One region of the Brevundimonas sp. NPDC055311 genome, then DNA from elsewhere that is predicted to be linked to it. Evidence: predicted binding sites of a transcription regulator. Region 1 holds the regulator's gene; the other holds the start of a gene.
The links. The regulator HrcA, encoded in region 1, represses chaperone genes, less so after heat shock. The targets are predictions, from matches to a motif close to GTTAGCANTCNNNNNNNNNGANTGCTAAC.
Positions count from the first base shown of each region.

Region 2: the regulator HrcA is predicted to act here: its motif matches at 4,314-4,342, upstream of groES (co-chaperone GroES).

Region 1 is NZ_JBSHMV010000002.1:83,684-91,383, forward strand. It holds gene ACWIDZ_RS06205 (alpha-ketoglutarate-dependent dioxygenase AlkB) at 105-752, shown strand; gene ACWIDZ_RS06210 (dienelactone hydrolase family protein) at 841-1,746, shown strand; gene grpE (nucleotide exchange factor GrpE) at 1,921-2,535, opposite strand; gene hrcA (heat-inducible transcriptional repressor HrcA) at 2,532-3,626, opposite strand; gene ACWIDZ_RS06225 (GNAT family N-acetyltransferase) at 3,623-4,177, opposite strand; gene rph (ribonuclease PH) at 4,222-4,947, shown strand; gene ACWIDZ_RS06235 (hypothetical protein) at 5,014-5,388, shown strand; gene pnp (polyribonucleotide nucleotidyltransferase) at 5,650-7,700, opposite strand, start outside.
Region 2 is NZ_JBSHMV010000002.1:281,241-288,940, forward strand. It holds gene ACWIDZ_RS07190 (leucyl aminopeptidase family protein) at 1-867, opposite strand, end outside; gene ACWIDZ_RS07195 (LysR substrate-binding domain-containing protein) at 1,258-2,202, shown strand; gene groL (chaperonin GroEL) at 2,272-3,918, opposite strand; gene groES (co-chaperone GroES) at 3,977-4,264, opposite strand; gene ACWIDZ_RS07210 (hypothetical protein) at 4,504-4,971, shown strand; gene pgi (glucose-6-phosphate isomerase) at 5,043-6,653, opposite strand; gene ACWIDZ_RS07220 (hypothetical protein) at 6,801-7,277, shown strand; gene ACWIDZ_RS07225 (thioredoxin family protein) at 7,371-7,700, opposite strand, start outside.

The DNA.
Region 1 (7,700 bases):
GGATATGGGAAAGACCGCAGGGGCTGCAAGGCCTTCCGCCCGGTTCCGCACCGATTCCGCGCCTTATGGCGGACAAGACGGCGCGGCGCCGCTAAATTCGGCCGATGTTCCCGCCAAACGATCCGCAAGCGTCCAAAGAAAGACCGAGGGAAGCGCCGACGGCCCTGCCCGGCTTTCGCCTGTGGCCCGGCCTGCTGGACGGCGCAGAACAGGCCGCATTGCTGGCCGAGGTGCGGCAAGGGCTGGAGACGGCGCCCCTCTATCGCCCGCTCACCCCGGGCGGGCGGCCCTTTTCGGTGCGGATGAGCAACTTCGGCGCCCTGGGCTGGGTGTCGGACCGTCAGGGCTATCGCTACCAGCCGACCCACCCGGCGACCGGCGCGCCGTGGCCCGCCATTCCGGCCCGCTTGTTGAGCCTGTGGGACGCCCTGACCGGCTGGCCGAGCCCGCCCGACGCCTGCCTGATCAACCTCTATCAGGGCGAGGCGAAGATGGGCCTGCATCAGGACAGGGACGAGCGCGACCTGACGGCGCCCGTGCTGTCGATCTCCCTGGGCGACACGGCGGTGTTCCGCATCGGCCCGGCCGAAGGCGGCGCGACCGCCAGCGTGCGCCTGGCCTCCGGCGACGTCTGCGCCCTGACCGGCCCGGCGCGGCTGGCGCGCCACGGGATCGACCGGCTGCTGACCGGTTCGTCGCGGCTGCTGCCCGGCGGCGGGCGGGTCAACCTGACGCTGCGGGTCGCGGGCTGACGAGGGCCGGTTGGCCGGAAAGACTCGACGGGACGGGGAAAGCCGAGGCACTGTCGTCGCTTCCACAGCGCCGACCCGGAGACCCGAGATGACCCTGATCACCCGGCCCGAGGGCCTGAGCCTCGACCAGATCGCCCCCAGCCGCCGTAACCTGGGCGTGGCGACGGCGGGCGGGCTGTTCTTCGCCGCCTACGCCCCCGCCGCCCTCAGCCAGTCGGCCCAGCCCATCGCCACCGACGCGGCGGGCCTGATCGCGCAGGATGCTGCCTATCCGGCGCCCGACGGCTTCGCCCTGCCCGCCTATGTCGCCCGGCCCGAAGGCGCCGGCCCCTTCCCCATCGTCATCGTCGTGTCCGAGATCTTCGGCGTGCACGAATACATCCGCGACGTCTGCCGCCGTCTGGCCAAGGCGGGTTATGCGGCGATCGCGCCCGCCTTCTTCGTCCGCGTCCAGGATCCCGCCCCGCTCAGCGACATGCAGGCGATCCAGCGCATCGTCGCCGCCGCCGGCTACGACCAGGTGATGGGCGACATCGGCGCTACGCTGGACTGGATCGGCGCCCAGTCCTGGGCCAAGGCCGACAAGGTCGGGATCACCGGCTTCTGCTGGGGCGGCAAGGTGGTGTGGCAGGCCATGGCCCGCTTCCCGACGCTGGCCGCCGGGGTCGCCTGGTACGGCCGCCTGTCCCCCGCCGCCAACGCCACCGAAGAACAGAAGACGGCGGGCCGCCCCTGGCCCATCGACCTGGCGGGCGAACTGAAGGCGCCGGTGCTGGGTCTTTACGGCGGCCAGGACGGCGGCATTCCCAATGATACGGTCAAGGCGATGACCGACGCCCTGGCCGCGGCGGGCCGTACCGACAGCCAGATCATCCTCTATGACGACGCCCCGCACGGCTTCCACGCCGACTATCGCGCCTCCTACCGCGAGGCGGACGCGAAGGACGGCTGGCGGCGGCTGCTCGAACTGTTCGGCTTGAGATTGAAGAGCTGACCTCTCCACCCGCTCACCCCGGCGGACGCCGGGGCCCCGTCCTTTGGCCGCAATCGCGGTGCGGGAAGCTCTCACTGGATCCCGGCGCCCGCCGGGATGAGCGGTCATATAGGCCAATAGAAAACGGCCCGACGCGTCTGCGCCGGGCCGTCGTCGTTTCAGCGCGCGAAAGCCTCAGGCCTTGGCGTCGAAATTCCCGCCGGTCGTGCTGGGGTCGGCATAGGCGCCGCCGGCCGCCGGGCCCGAGCCCTTGGCCGCGACCACCACCATGGCCGCGCGCACGGTGCGGCCGAACAGGGCGTAGCCCGGCTGCAGCGTCTGGATGACGGCGCCGCCCGGCACGGTGTCCGACGGCTGCTCCATCATCGCCTGATGCAGGTGCGGGTCGAAGGGGTCGCCCGGCGCCGGATCGACGCGGGTCAGGCCGTTGGCCTCGAAGGCCGACAGCAGGGACTTCTGCGTCAGCTCCAGCCCCGTGACCATGGCCGCCGCCGGACCGTCCGCATCCTTAGGCGCCGCCGCGAGGCCGCGCTCCAGGGTGTCGGCCACGCCCAGAAGATCCTTGGCGAAGCGCTGGATAGCGTAGGCGCGGGCGTCATTCTGCTGCGTCTCGGCGCGGCGCTTGACGTTCTCGGCCTCGGCCACGGCCCGCAGGGCGCGGTCCTTCCACTGGTCGCGCTCGGCGATCAGGGCGTCGACGACGGCGTTTTCATCGCCTTCAGGCGCACCCTCGCCCTCGTGGATGTCCTGCTCGAGTTGGTCCCGGGTCTCGTCGTTGATGTCGTTCACGTCTCTTGTCCGTCCAGAATCCGGCCCAGCACCCGGGCGGTATAGTCCACCAACGGTATGACACGGGCGTAGTTCAACCGCGCGGGCCCGATGACGCCGATGGCGCCCAGCACCCGCTGCCGGCCCGACATATAGGGCGCCGCGATCACGGCGGAACCCGAAAGCGAAAAGAGTCGCGTTTCCGCGCCGATATAGATGCGCACGCCCTGGGCCGCGCCGACGTCGTCCAGCAGGCCGATCAGCTGTTCCTTCTGCTCCAGATCGTCGAACAGGACGCGCACCCGCTCCAGATCCTCGGCCGCGCGGGCGTCCTGCAACAGATTGCCGCGCCCGCGCACGATCAGGTTGCGATCGTGACCCGCGCCGCCCGCGCCTCCGCTCCAGGCCGCCAACCCGTCCTCGACCAGGCGCGCCGCAGCGGCGTCCAGATCGCGCCGTGCGGCCTCCATCTCGGCCCTCATCTCGTGCCGGGCCTCGGCCAGCGGACGCCCTTTCAGCCGGGCGCTGAGGAAGTTCGACGCCTCCTGCAGGGTCGAGGGCGTCACGCCGGGCGCCAGGTTCATCAGCCGGTTCTCGACCACCCCGTCGTCGGCGACCAGCACCGCCAGCGCCTGCCCCCCGCCTAGAGCCACGAACTCGACATGACGCACCCCCGCCTCGCGCACCGGGCTGGCGACGATGCCCGCCCCGCCCGCCAGACCCGACAGCAGGGACGAGGCGGCATCCAGCGCCTCCTCCACGTTGCGGCCGCCGCCCTTGGCGCCCAGCACCGCCAGACGGGCGTCGATCTCGCGCCGCTCCTCCTGACCGATGTCGCCGACTTCCAGCAGACCGTCCACGAACAGCCTCAGCCCCGCATGGGTCGGCGCCCGCCCGGCCGAGGCGTGCGGCGAGGCCAGCAGGCCGGCCTGCGTCAGCGCCTGCATGGTGTTGCGGATCGAGGCGGGCGACAGGTCCAGGCCCGCGCGCGACAGGGTATGCGACCCCACCGGCTCGCCCGTCTCCAGATAGGTCTCGACCACCCGGCGGAAGATGTCGCGCGCCCGCGCATCCAGCGTCGCCAGGCCGGGCGAGGGATGCAGCAGGCTCATGCCCCCGCCCTCCGCGCCGCCCAGTCCGCGCGGGTCAGGCGATGGACCAGGCAATCGTCCGTCCCGTTGAAGACACGCCGCCCCTCCGGCCGGAAGCCCAGTCGCTGATAGAAGCGATGGGCCTGGGCATTGGAGTTGAGCGGATCGATCACCACCGCCTCGACCAGCGGCCGAGCGAAACAGGCGTCCAGCGCCAGGGTCATCATCTGCGTGCCATGACCCCGGTTCAGGGCGTCGGCCTCGCCGATCCAGATATCGAGGGCGCGCAGGTTCGGCTCGATCTCGCCCCAGTAGCCGTTGGGTTCGCCCGCCGGGTCGATGTCCAGCATGGCCCCGATCGGACGGCCGTCGACCTCGGCGATGAAGTAGCTGAAGACGTCGGACTGCGCAGCCAGCTCCTCGTCCCAGTCGGCCGCCTCATGATGGTCGGGGTCGTCGGTCAGGCAAGCGACGACATGCGGCGCCCTATCCCAGTGCATCATGATCGCGGCGTCGGCGGCCACGGCCGGACGAAGACGCACGACAGACAGGTCAGGGCGGGACAGGCTCATGGTTTCAGGATAAGCACGCGCCATCCCGCTTCCAAGGAATTCCCATGCGCCCGTCCGAACGCACCCCTGAACAACTTCGCACCGTCACGCTGGAAACCGGCGTCAACCGCTACGCCGAGGGCTCCTGCCTGGTCTCCTTCGGCCACACCAAGGTGCTGGTGACGGCCTCGATCGAGGAGAAGGTGCCGGGCTGGATGCGCAACAGCGGCCAGGGCTGGGTCACCGCCGAATACGGCATGCTGCCCCGCGCCACCCACACGCGCGGCCGCCGCGAAGCCGCCGCCGGCAAGCAGTCGGGCCGCACCCAGGAAATCCAGCGCCTGATAGGCCGCTCCTTGCGCGCCGTGGTCGACCTGAAGGCGCTGGGCGAGCGTCAGGTGCTGATCGACTGCGACGTGATCCAGGCCGACGGCGGCACGCGCACCGCCTCCATCACCGGCGCCTGGGTGGCCATGGCCAGCGCCCTCAACTACCTCAAGGACGAGGGCGTGCTGACGACCGACCCTATCCTGGATCAGGTGGCCGCCGTGTCGTGCGGCGTGTTCAACGACCTGCCGGTGCTGGACCTCGACTATGAGGAAGACTCCACCGCCGAGGCCGATTCCAACTTCGTCCTGACCGGCGCGGGCCAGATCGTCGAGATCCAGGCCACCGGCGAGAAGCGCGGCTTCAGCCGGGCCGAGTTCGACCGTCTGTTCGAACTGGCGGAAATCGGCTGCACCGAACTGTTCGCCCTGCAGCGCGCCGCCGTCGAGGCCGCCCGCCGATAAGGCTTTTCGCGGAGCCGGATCGGGACCATCGTCGTTGCATAGGCGAACCCCGATCCGGAGCCCCGCATGACCCGACCGCCCTTTCTGGCCTGCCTGATCCTCGGCGGCCTGATCGCCGCCTGCCAGCCGCGCCCTGAGCCGGCGGCGTCAGCACCGGCCTCCACGCCATCGCCTTCTCCGGCCCGCGAGCCCGAGGCCCGCCTGCCCGAAGGCCCGGACATGGCGCCTCAGCCCGTTCCGCTCGACGAACGCCCCTGCCGCGAGACCCTGGGTGAAACAGCCTCCGCCCGTCTGGTCCAGCGCTGCATCGCCGTCAGCCCTGCGACACGCCCGCCCTGCAACGCCGCCAACCCCTGCGACCTGATTCAGGGCGAGATCGATCGCAGTTGCGCGATGTGGACCCGCGACGGCGAAACCCCGCCGAAAGAGTGCAAGGGCTGATCTTCTCCCTCCCCTTCATGGGGAGGGTGGTCGAAGCGAAGACCGGGTGGGGAGGGCTTGGCGACCCTAGCCCAGCGCCTGAATAGCCTCGCCACCCCCACCCGGCTTCGGCCTGACGGCCTCAGCCACCCTCCCCGTGAAGGGGAGGGAGAAGGACGCGCTCAAGCAGCGCGCGACCACGTCACGAGCGATAGCGCACAAAAAAGACCCCGGCGGATCGCTCCGCCGGGGCCTTCTTCATTTCAGCGACGACGCCGAGGCTTAGTCGCGACGGCGACGGCCGCGGTCGCCGCCGTTGCGGTCGCCCTTGGGACGGCCGCCGGTGTCTTCCGACAGCGGGGCTTCACCGCGTTCAGCGCGCTCGGCGTTGATCTTGTCGGTGATGTCCTCGCCGGTTTCCTGATCGACGACCTTCATCGACAGCTTGGTCTTGCCGCGATCGTCGAAGCCCAGGAACTTGACCTTGACCTCCTGGCCTTCCGACAGGACGTCGGCCGGATTGGCGACGCGTTCCAGAGCGATCTGGGACACGTGGACCAGGCCGTCCTTGGCGCCGAAGAAGTTCACGAAGGCGCCGAAGTCGACGACCTTCACGACCTTGCCGGTGTAGATGGTGCCGACTTCCGGCTCCGAAGCGATGGACTGGATCCAGGCCTTGGCGGCTTCGATCTTTTCCTGCTCGTTGGCGGCGATCTTGATGGTGCCGTCGTCGCCGATGTCGACCTTGGCGCCGGTCTTCTCGACGATTTCGCGGATGACCTTGCCGCCCGAACCGATCACTTCACGGATCTTGTCGACCGCGATCTTGATGGATTCGATCTTGGGCGCGAACTCGCCCAGTTCGGCGCGCGGGGCCTCCATCGCCTTCGACATTTCGTCGAGGATGTGCAGACGACCGGCCGAAGCCTGCGTCAGGGCCTGCTGCATGATCTCCTTGGTGATGCCGGCGACCTTGATGTCCATCTGAAGGCTGGTGATGCCTTCCGACGTGCCGGCGACCTTGAAGTCCATGTCGCCCAGGTGATCTTCGTCGCCCAGGATGTCCGACAGGATGGCGAACTCGCCCGACGGCTCCAGAATCAGACCCATGGCGATGCCCGACACCGGACGGACCAGCGGCACGCCGGCGTCCATCAGGGCCAGCGACGAACCGCAGACCGTGGCCATCGAGGACGAGCCGTTCGACTCGGTGATCTCCGACACCAGACGGATGGTGTAGGGGAAGTCCTCGCGGGTCGGCAGCATCGGACGGATGGCGCGCCAGGCCAGCTTGCCGTGACCGATTTCGCGACGGCCCGGCGAGCCCATGCGGCCCGCTTCACCGACCGAATAGGGCGGGAAGTTGTAGTGCAGCAGGAAGGACTCTTTGTAGGTCCCGGTCAGGCTGTCGATGTACTGCTCGTCCTCGCCGGTGCCCAGGGTGGCGACGACCAGGGCCTGGGTCTCGCCGCGCGTGAACAGCGACGAACCGTGGGTGCGCGGCAGGACGCCGACTTCCGAGACGATGGCGCGGACCTTGTCCAGGGCGCGGCCGTCGACGCGGTGGCTGTTCTCGATGATGTCGCGACGCAGAACGTCGGCTTCGCATTCCTTGAACGCAGCCGAGAACTTGGACGAGTCGACGCCGTCCGGCTTCTCGTCGGTCTTCACCAGAGCTTCGGCGGCCTTCTTCTTGGCGGCGTCGACGCCCGAGCGGCGCTCATACTTGCCCGGATGGGCGTAGGCGGCCTTGATCTCTTCGCCGACCAGCGACTTGATCGAGGCGACCACGTCCGAGTGGTCTTCGGCCTGGAAGTCGAACGGCTCCTTGGCGGCGTGTTCGGCCAGGTCGATGATGGCGTCGATGACCGGCTGCATGCCCGCGTGCGCGAACATCAGGGCCTCGAGCATCTTCTCTTCCGACAGCTCCTTGGCTTCGGATTCGACCATCATCAGGGCGTCCTGCGTGCCCGCGACGACCAGGTCCAGGGCGCTTTCGCCCATCTGGTCGATGGCCGGGTTCAGCACCAGCTCGCCGTCGATCAGGCCGACGCGCGCGGCGCCGATCGGGCCCATGAAGGGCACGCCCGAGATGGTCAGGGCGGCCGAGGCGGCGACCATGCCCAGGATGTCGGGATCGTTCTCAAGGTCGTGCTGCAGCACGGTGACGATGACCTGGGTCTCGTTCTTGAAGCCCTTGACGAACAGGGGGCGGATCGGGCGGTCGATCAGGCGGGAGACCAGGGTCTCCTTCTCGGTCGGACGGCCTTCACGCTTGAAGTAGCCGCCCGGGATCTTGCCGGCGGCGAACGTCTTCTCTTGGTAGTTGACGG
Region 2 (7,700 bases), 200 kb from region 1:
GCCGCGATAGCGCACGGCCAGAAGGCGCGGCGGGCGGCTGGAGCCCTGGCCGACGCCCAGCAGGGCGCCCATGCCCAGACGCTGCATGGCGGGCACGTCCAGTTCGGTGATCTCGATCCCCGGCACGCCGGCGAAGGCGGCGCGGGCGCGTTCGACGAAGCTTTCGGGATAGACGACGTTGGCCGGCTCGTTGGACACGTCGCGGGTCCAGGCCATGGCTTCGACCAGGGCCGCGCCGCGACGATAGTGCGCCTGGGCGTTCGCGGCGTCATCGGCCACAACGGTCAGGGCGCCGGGCGCCGCGCGGTCGCGACCGGTGGTGACATACAGGTCCGAGCGGTAGTGGCCGATGCCCAGCCCCGTCGCCAGTTCAGAGGCCATATCCGCCGACAGGCCCGAGGTCAGGGCGGTCAGGACGCCCGGCTGGCTGTTCAGCACGCGGCCCGCGACGATTCCGGCGGTCTGGACGTCTGCGGCCTTGGGCGCTTCGCCCAGACCGACGATCAGGATGCGGTCCCAGCCGCCGACGCCGTGCAGGCTCAGGGTCTGGCGCGCCTTGTAGTCGAAGCGCGCGGCGCTCAGGGCTGCGGCGATCGCCTGACGCGTTCCGGCGTCCAGAGCCGATCCGCGCGCGGCCAGATCAGCTTCCGAGGTCAGCGGCAGGACGAGGGAGCCCGATGGCGAAGCGGCGGCGGCGAAGGTCACGGCGCGCGCCTGTGCGGGCGCAGCGCGCGCGGGCCAGTCGGCGCGCTCGGCGGTCGGCGCCGCGCGGCGCGCTTGGGCCTCAGCCGGAACGGCGACGCTCAGGCCGGCGGCGGCGATCAGCGCGGCGGCGGCGAAGGACGGAATACGGGTGGTGCGGCGCATCGATCAGGGCCCCCTCTGTGACGATGAAGGCGCCTTTATGGGCGGTCGTATCGCGCCGGGGCAACTGTCCCGCTGGCTGAAGGGAACCGGGCGCGACGCCTTGTCGCGCTTGTCGCGCGCTTGGGGTCGCGCCCGGCGGAACGGCGGCCGTCAGCAGGCCGCCCGACGCGGGGGCGCCGGGCAGGGTCGGGCCCTGAGGCGGACTTCGCCGGTCTCTCGGCGTGAAAGGCGGCGCGCGTCGAGCAGGGCGCCGATCCAGCCCCACGCGGGTTCCTTATGAGTGCGGTAGATGTGGTCCATGACTTCGTCCTCCTTTCTGAGAAGGTCAGGATGGCGCATGGTGCGCCGGGTCACAAACGAGACGATGACGCCGATTCATAAGGCTAACTTATGTCTGATCCTCTTTCCCGTATTCCGGTCGACGCCCTTCGCGTGTTCGAGGCGGCGGCGCGCTTGCTCAGCTTCACCCGCGCGGCTGAGGCTCTCGGCATGAGCCAGGCGGCGGTCAGCTGGCGCATCCGCGACCTGGAGCAACGGCTCGAGCGGCCCCTGTTCACGCGCGGCACGCGGCAGGTGGCCCTGACGCCCGAGGGCGAGCGACTGGCTACAGCCGCGACCGAGGCGATGACCTTGCTGAGGCGGGCGGTGGCCGAGGTGGTTGAGGCGGACCAGGGCGTATTGGCCGTCACGACGCTGCAGACCATGGCGACCCAATGGTTGGCGACGCGGCTGGGTGCGTTCCAGTTGGCCAATCCCGACCTGGCCGTGCGGGTCGACACCAGTTCCATACTGTCCAATCTGGGCGCGGACGGGCTGGACGTGGCCTTGCGCTTCGGCTCGGGCCGGTGGCCGGGACTGGAAAGCCGCTTTCTGATGCCGGCCGTCTTCACGCCGGTTTGCACCCCGGCCCTGCGCGACCGGCTGGAGCTGAAGTCGCCTGCCGATCTGAAGCGCGCCCATCTGATCGGAGAGCCCCGCGAATGGGCCGCATGGTTCGCCGCCGCCGGCGTGGCGCCCGCTGACGCCGGAGCGCCGCCCAGGCTGACCGCCGACAATCAGGCGATGGAGGTGGCGGCGGCTCTGGGCGATCAGGGCGTGGCCCTGGGCTCGCCCATCCTTTACGGCCGCGAGCTGGAGCGCGGCCTGCTGGTCCGGCCGTTCCATCAGACCGTCGCCCTGGCCGAGGGTTATTGGCTCTGTTACCCGTCGGGCCGCCGCCTGGTCCCCAAGATCGCCCGCTTCCGTGACTGGATTCTGGACACGGCCCGCGCCGACCCGGCGGTGGTCGAAGGCGCACGGCTGGCGGGACGCGAGGTGGGTGAGGCGGGAACCTAGCGTAAAAGAAAGGGCGGGACCTTTCGATCCCGCCCCTCCGTCGTCTGAGCTTTGAGAAGCCGGACTTCCTTAGAAGTCCATGCCGCCCATACCGCCCATGCCGCCCATGTCGGGGGCGCCGCCGGCCGAAGCCTTCTTCGGCGCATCGGCGATGGCGGCTTCGGTCGTGATCATGATGCCCGCGACCGAACCGGCCGAGGCCAGAGCCGAGCGGACGACCTTGGCCGGGTCGATGACGCCCATTTCCACCAGGTCGCCATACTGTTCCGTCTGGGCGTTGAAGCCGAACTCGGCCTTGGCCGATTCCAGCACCTTGCCGACCACGATCGAGCCTTCGACGCCCGAGTTTTCCGAGATCTGACGGATCGGAGCCTGCAGGGCGCGGCGGACGATGTTGACGCCGGCGTTCTGATCGGCGTTGTCGCCCTTCAGACCGTCCAGCACCTTGGAGGCCTTCAGCAGGGCCACGCCGCCGCCCGGGACGATGCCTTCATCGGCAGCAGCACGGGTTGCGTTCAGGGCGTCGTCGACGCGGTCCTTCTTTTCCTTCACTTCGACTTCGGTCGAGCCGCCGACGCGCAGGACGGCGACGCCGCCGGCCAGCTTGGCCAGACGCTCTTGCAGCTTTTCCTTGTCGTAGTCGGAGGTGGTGTCTTCGATCTGACGCTTAATCTGGCCGACGCGGGCCTCGATGCCGTCCTTCTCGCCCGAACCTTCAACGATGGTGGTGTCGTCCTTGGTGATCTGGACCTTCTTGGCCTTGCCCAGCATGTCGAGCGCGACCGTTTCCAGCTTGATGCCGAGGTCTTCAGAGATGACCTGGCCGCCCGTCAGGATGGCGATGTCTTCCAGCATGGCCTTGCGGCGATCGCCGAAGCCCGGAGCCTTGACGGCGGCGACGCGCAGGCCGCCGCGCAGCTTGTTGACCACCAGGGTGGCCAGGGCTTCGCCTTCGATGTCCTCGGCGATGATCAGCAGGGGACGGCCCGACTGAACCACGGCTTCCAGCACCGGCAGCATGGGCTGCAGCGAGGTCAGCTTCTTCTCGTGGAGCAGGATGAGCGGCTCTTCGAGGGAGACCTCCATCTTGTCCGGGTTGGTGATGAAATAGGGCGACAGGTAGCCGCGGTCGAATTGCATGCCTTCGACGATGTCGACGGTGGTTTCGGCGGTCTTGGCTTCTTCAACCGTGATGACGCCTTCGTTGCCGACCTTGGCCATGGCCTGGGCGATCAGGTCGCCGATTTCAGCGTCGCCGTTGGCCGAGATGGTGCCGACCTGGGCGATTTCCGAGTTGTTGGAGACCGGCTTGGAGTTCGACTTGATCTCTTCCAGCACCGCTTCGACAGCCTTGTCGATGCCGCGCTTCAGGTCCATCGGGTTCATGCCGGCGGCCACGGCCTTCAGGCCTTCCTGAACGATGGCCTGGGCCAGGACGGTGGCGGTGGTGGTGCCGTCGCCCGCCTTGTCGTTCGCCTTGGAAGCGACTTCGCGGATCATCTGGGCGCCCATGTTCTCGAAGGCGTCTTCCAGCTCGATTTCCTTGGCCACCGAGACGCCGTCCTTGGTCGAGCGCGGGGCGCCGAAGGACTTCTGGATCACGACGTTGCGGCCCTTCGGACCTAGGGTCACCTTGACGGCGTCAGCCAGGACGTTGACGCCCTTCAGCATCTTGTCGCGAGCGTCGGTGTTGAACTTTACGATTTTAGCGGCCATGTGGGCTGCTCCTATCTATAAGATTTTACGTTAGAATTCCGGAAACCCAGGACGCGTCTTACGACAGCACGCCCAGGACGTCGGATTCCTTCATGATGATCAGGTCTTCACCGTCGATCTTCACTTCGCTGCCCGACCACTTGCCGAACAGGACGCGGTCGCCGGCCTTCAGCTCCAGGGCGACGAACTTGCCGTCTTCGTCACGGACGCCGGGGCCCACGGCGACGACTTCGCCTTCCTGGGGCTTTTCCTTGGCCGTATCGGGGATGATGATCCCGCCCTTGGTCTTGGATTCTTCTTCAACGCGCTTGACCAGCACGCGGTCGCCGAGCGGACGAAACGCCATCTGAGTAACTCCCGTTAGGATGTTGGTTCCAGCCCTCGGAGCCCACGACTTTGGCAGTCGCCCTCCCCGAGTGCTAACGACCGGGGAGTTAGGCAGGGGGGCGGGGGGCGTCAAGGGCGAGGCGGACCGAAATTCGGCGCCTTGATGAAGCGAAAATGAACGGGCGCCCCCGGGGTCGTTCAGACAGGCTTCGCTAAAAAGGGGACAACGGATCAACCGGCTTTCGAAAGGAGCCCGCCATGAAGACCCTGTTCAAGATCGGCGCCGGCGCTATCGCCCCTGCTCTGGTTGTGACGATGCTGGCCACGACTCCGGCCGCGGCCCAGAACTATCGCGACCGCGATCGCGACAATACCGGCCGTGACGCCGTCCTTGGCGCTGTCGTCGGCGGCGTGGCCGGCGCCCTGATCGGCCAGGGCGACGGACGTTATGTCGCGGGCGGCGCCCTGGCGGGTGCGGCCCTCGGCGCGGCCTCGTCCTCGAGCAACGACGACTGCAGCTATTACCGCGGCGGTCGCTGCTACCGGAACCAGGGCCACTGGGAGCGCGAACACGGCATCAACAGCCGCGACGGCTATTACAACGGCCGTTACGAGCGCAACAACGGCCGCTATTACCGCGACGGTCGTTACTGGCGGAACCACGGCGAGTGGCGCAGCTATCAGAACCGCCGCGACCGCGACTACCGCTATGATCGTCGCTGGTAGGCGAATGGCGAGATGAAGAAAGGCCCGGTTTCGCGACCGGGCCTTTTTTTCGTCGCCTGAGAATCGGGCGCCTACGCCGTCAATCGTCGCAGCAGGTCGGCTGTCGAAGGGTCGAGGTCAGAGGAAGGCGCGCCGGCTTCGACGTCCTTGAGCACGGCCTTGGCCAGGGCCTTGCCGAGCTCCACCCCCCATTGATCGAAACTGTTGATGTCCCACAGGACGCCTTCGACGAAGGTCTTGTGCTCATAAAGGGCGATCAGGGCGCCGAGGGAACGGGGCGTCAGCGCTTCCATCAGGATGGCCGTCGACGGGCGGTCGCCGGGGAAGGTCTTGTGCGGAGCCAGACGGTCGGCCTCGGCCTCGGATGCGCCCGAGGCGAGCAGTTCGGCGCGAGCCTGGCCCTCGGTCTTGCCCTGCATCAGGGCCTGGGCCTGGGCCAGGGCGTTGGCCCAAAGGGGCGTCGCGGTCGCGTCCTCGCAGGTGCGGCCGACGATGACGAAGTCGAGGGGAACGACCTGCGGTCCCTGATGCAACTGCTGGAAGAAGGCGTGCTGGCCGTTGGAGCCGGGTTCGCCGAAAACGACGGGACAGGTCTGGCGACCGACGGGCGAGCCGTCGCGGCGCACCCGCTTGCCGTTCGATTCCATCTCCAACTGCTGCAGGAAGGCGGGCAGGCGACGCAGGGCGTGGGCGTAGGGCGCGACGCTGCGCGCCGGGCGGTTCAGGCCGTCCACATTGTAAATGTCGGCCAGAGCCAGGAGCACCGGCCCGTTCCTCTCCAGCGGCGCCTCGAGGAAATGCCGGTCCAGTGCGGCGGCGCCGTCGAGGAATTCCTGGAACGCCTCCCAGCCCAGACCGATGACGCAGGACAGGCTGACCGCCGACCACAGGGAATAGCGGCCGCCGACCCAGTCCCTGAAGGCGAAGGTGCGGCCGCATCCGAAGGCCGTCGCGTTGTCCGGCGCGGCGGTCACGCCGATGAAATGTCTGGCCATCCCTTCGGCGGGCAGGGCGGCGGCCAGCCACGCCTTGGCGGCCTCGGCGTTGGTCAGGGTTTCCTGGGTGGTGAAGGTCTTGGAGACGACGACGACCAGGGTCGTCTCGGGCTCCAGTCCGATCAGGGCCTCGGCCATGTCGCGCGGATCGATGTTGGCGACGAAGCGCAGGTCGATGGCCGGATCAAGCGGGCGCAGGGCGTCCCAGATCAGTCGAGGACCCAGATCGGAGCCGCCGATGCCGATATGGAGCACCGTCCGGATGGCGCGCCCGGTCGCGCCTGTCTCATTTCCGGACCGCACCGCTTCGGCATAGGTCTTCATTTCGGCGCGAACGGCCTCGACCTCGGCCGAGACCGGCTCGCCCAAGGCGTGGAAGTCCGCGCCGTTCGCCGCGCGCAGGGCCGGGTGCAGCACTGCACGGCCCTCGGTCAGATTGACGGCCTCGCCGTTGAACAGGGCCGCGCGGCGGCTCTCCACGTCGCAGGCGCGCGCCAGGGCCAGGGCCGCGTCCAGGCCGGGGCGGGTCCAGCTCTGCTTCGACAGGTCGATATGCAGGCCGGCCGCCTCCAGCGTCAGCCGCGCCAGACGATCCGGGTCGGCGGCGAACTGATCCTGGATGCGGGCGCCGGCGTCCCGGCGGGCGGCGGCTTCGAGTTCGGCCCAGGCGGCGGCGTGCGGCATCATCGTCTCCCCATGGCGGTTCGGTGCGGTTGGCCCGACGCTTGCAGGCTCTGGTGTACGGCTCAGGCCGAGAAGAGTTCAATCCAGGATCGGGTCAACAAGGGTTTCCTTCGGAAGCGCCGCGGCCCGCTCCCTTGTGAAAGGCACGCCATGTCCTGCGGAATAGCCCTCGCTGTCGCCCTGATGCTGGCCGATCCCGCCGTCGCCGAAGCGGCGGCCCTGCCGCCGGTGGCGCCCGCCGCGCCGGTCTCGGTGGCCCAGGAGCCCCTGTTCGCCGATCTGGTCGCCCGGTCGGGCGCCCTGAAGTCGATCGTCGACGGCTGGATGGCCTCGGGCGAGGCGGACCGGGCCGGCTTCTTCACCGGCGCGGCCTATGCGGCGTTCAAGACCCAGGCGACGGATCTGGCCCAGCGCGACATGCAGGGGCATCTGATCCTCAAGGAACGCGGCACGGATAACGACCTGAAGTGCATCCTGCGCGGCATTTCGGAAGACATCCCGGTCAAGGTCGCGGCGGTGGAGACGGCGCCCGACGCGGCTGCGCGCAAGCTGGCGCTCGACGAGCTGTCCTATCTGCTGAACGACAACGTCGAGGTCATCACCTCGCCCCCTCAGCCCGCGGCGTAGCCGCCAACTGAGGCCTGATACTGTTCTTGGGCCTGCCGCGCTTTGCGCGACTTGGGGCCCGATTAGGGGGAGGTTCGTTTCCGCGAGGAATCCTCAACCCTCGACGGTCTCGGGGTACTTGATGGCGCAGCCGTAGGGCGCGGCGTAGGCGGTCTGGACCGCGCGGCCGGCCTTGGCGTCGGCCATGGCGGCGCGAACGAAGTTGTTGGCCCCGTCCAGATCTTCCACCTTGTTGGTCGGCCGATCGTCGATGCCGCCGACGTAGATCAGCCGCCCTTCGGGATCGATGATCCGCATGTCGGGCGTGGTCTTGGCGTCGTAGCGCTTGCCCACCTCGCCGGTCGGATCCAGCAACAGATGGGTGAAGGCGGCCTGGTGCTTGGCCTTCCAGGCTTGCGCCTCCTCCCCCTCGACGAAGCCCTG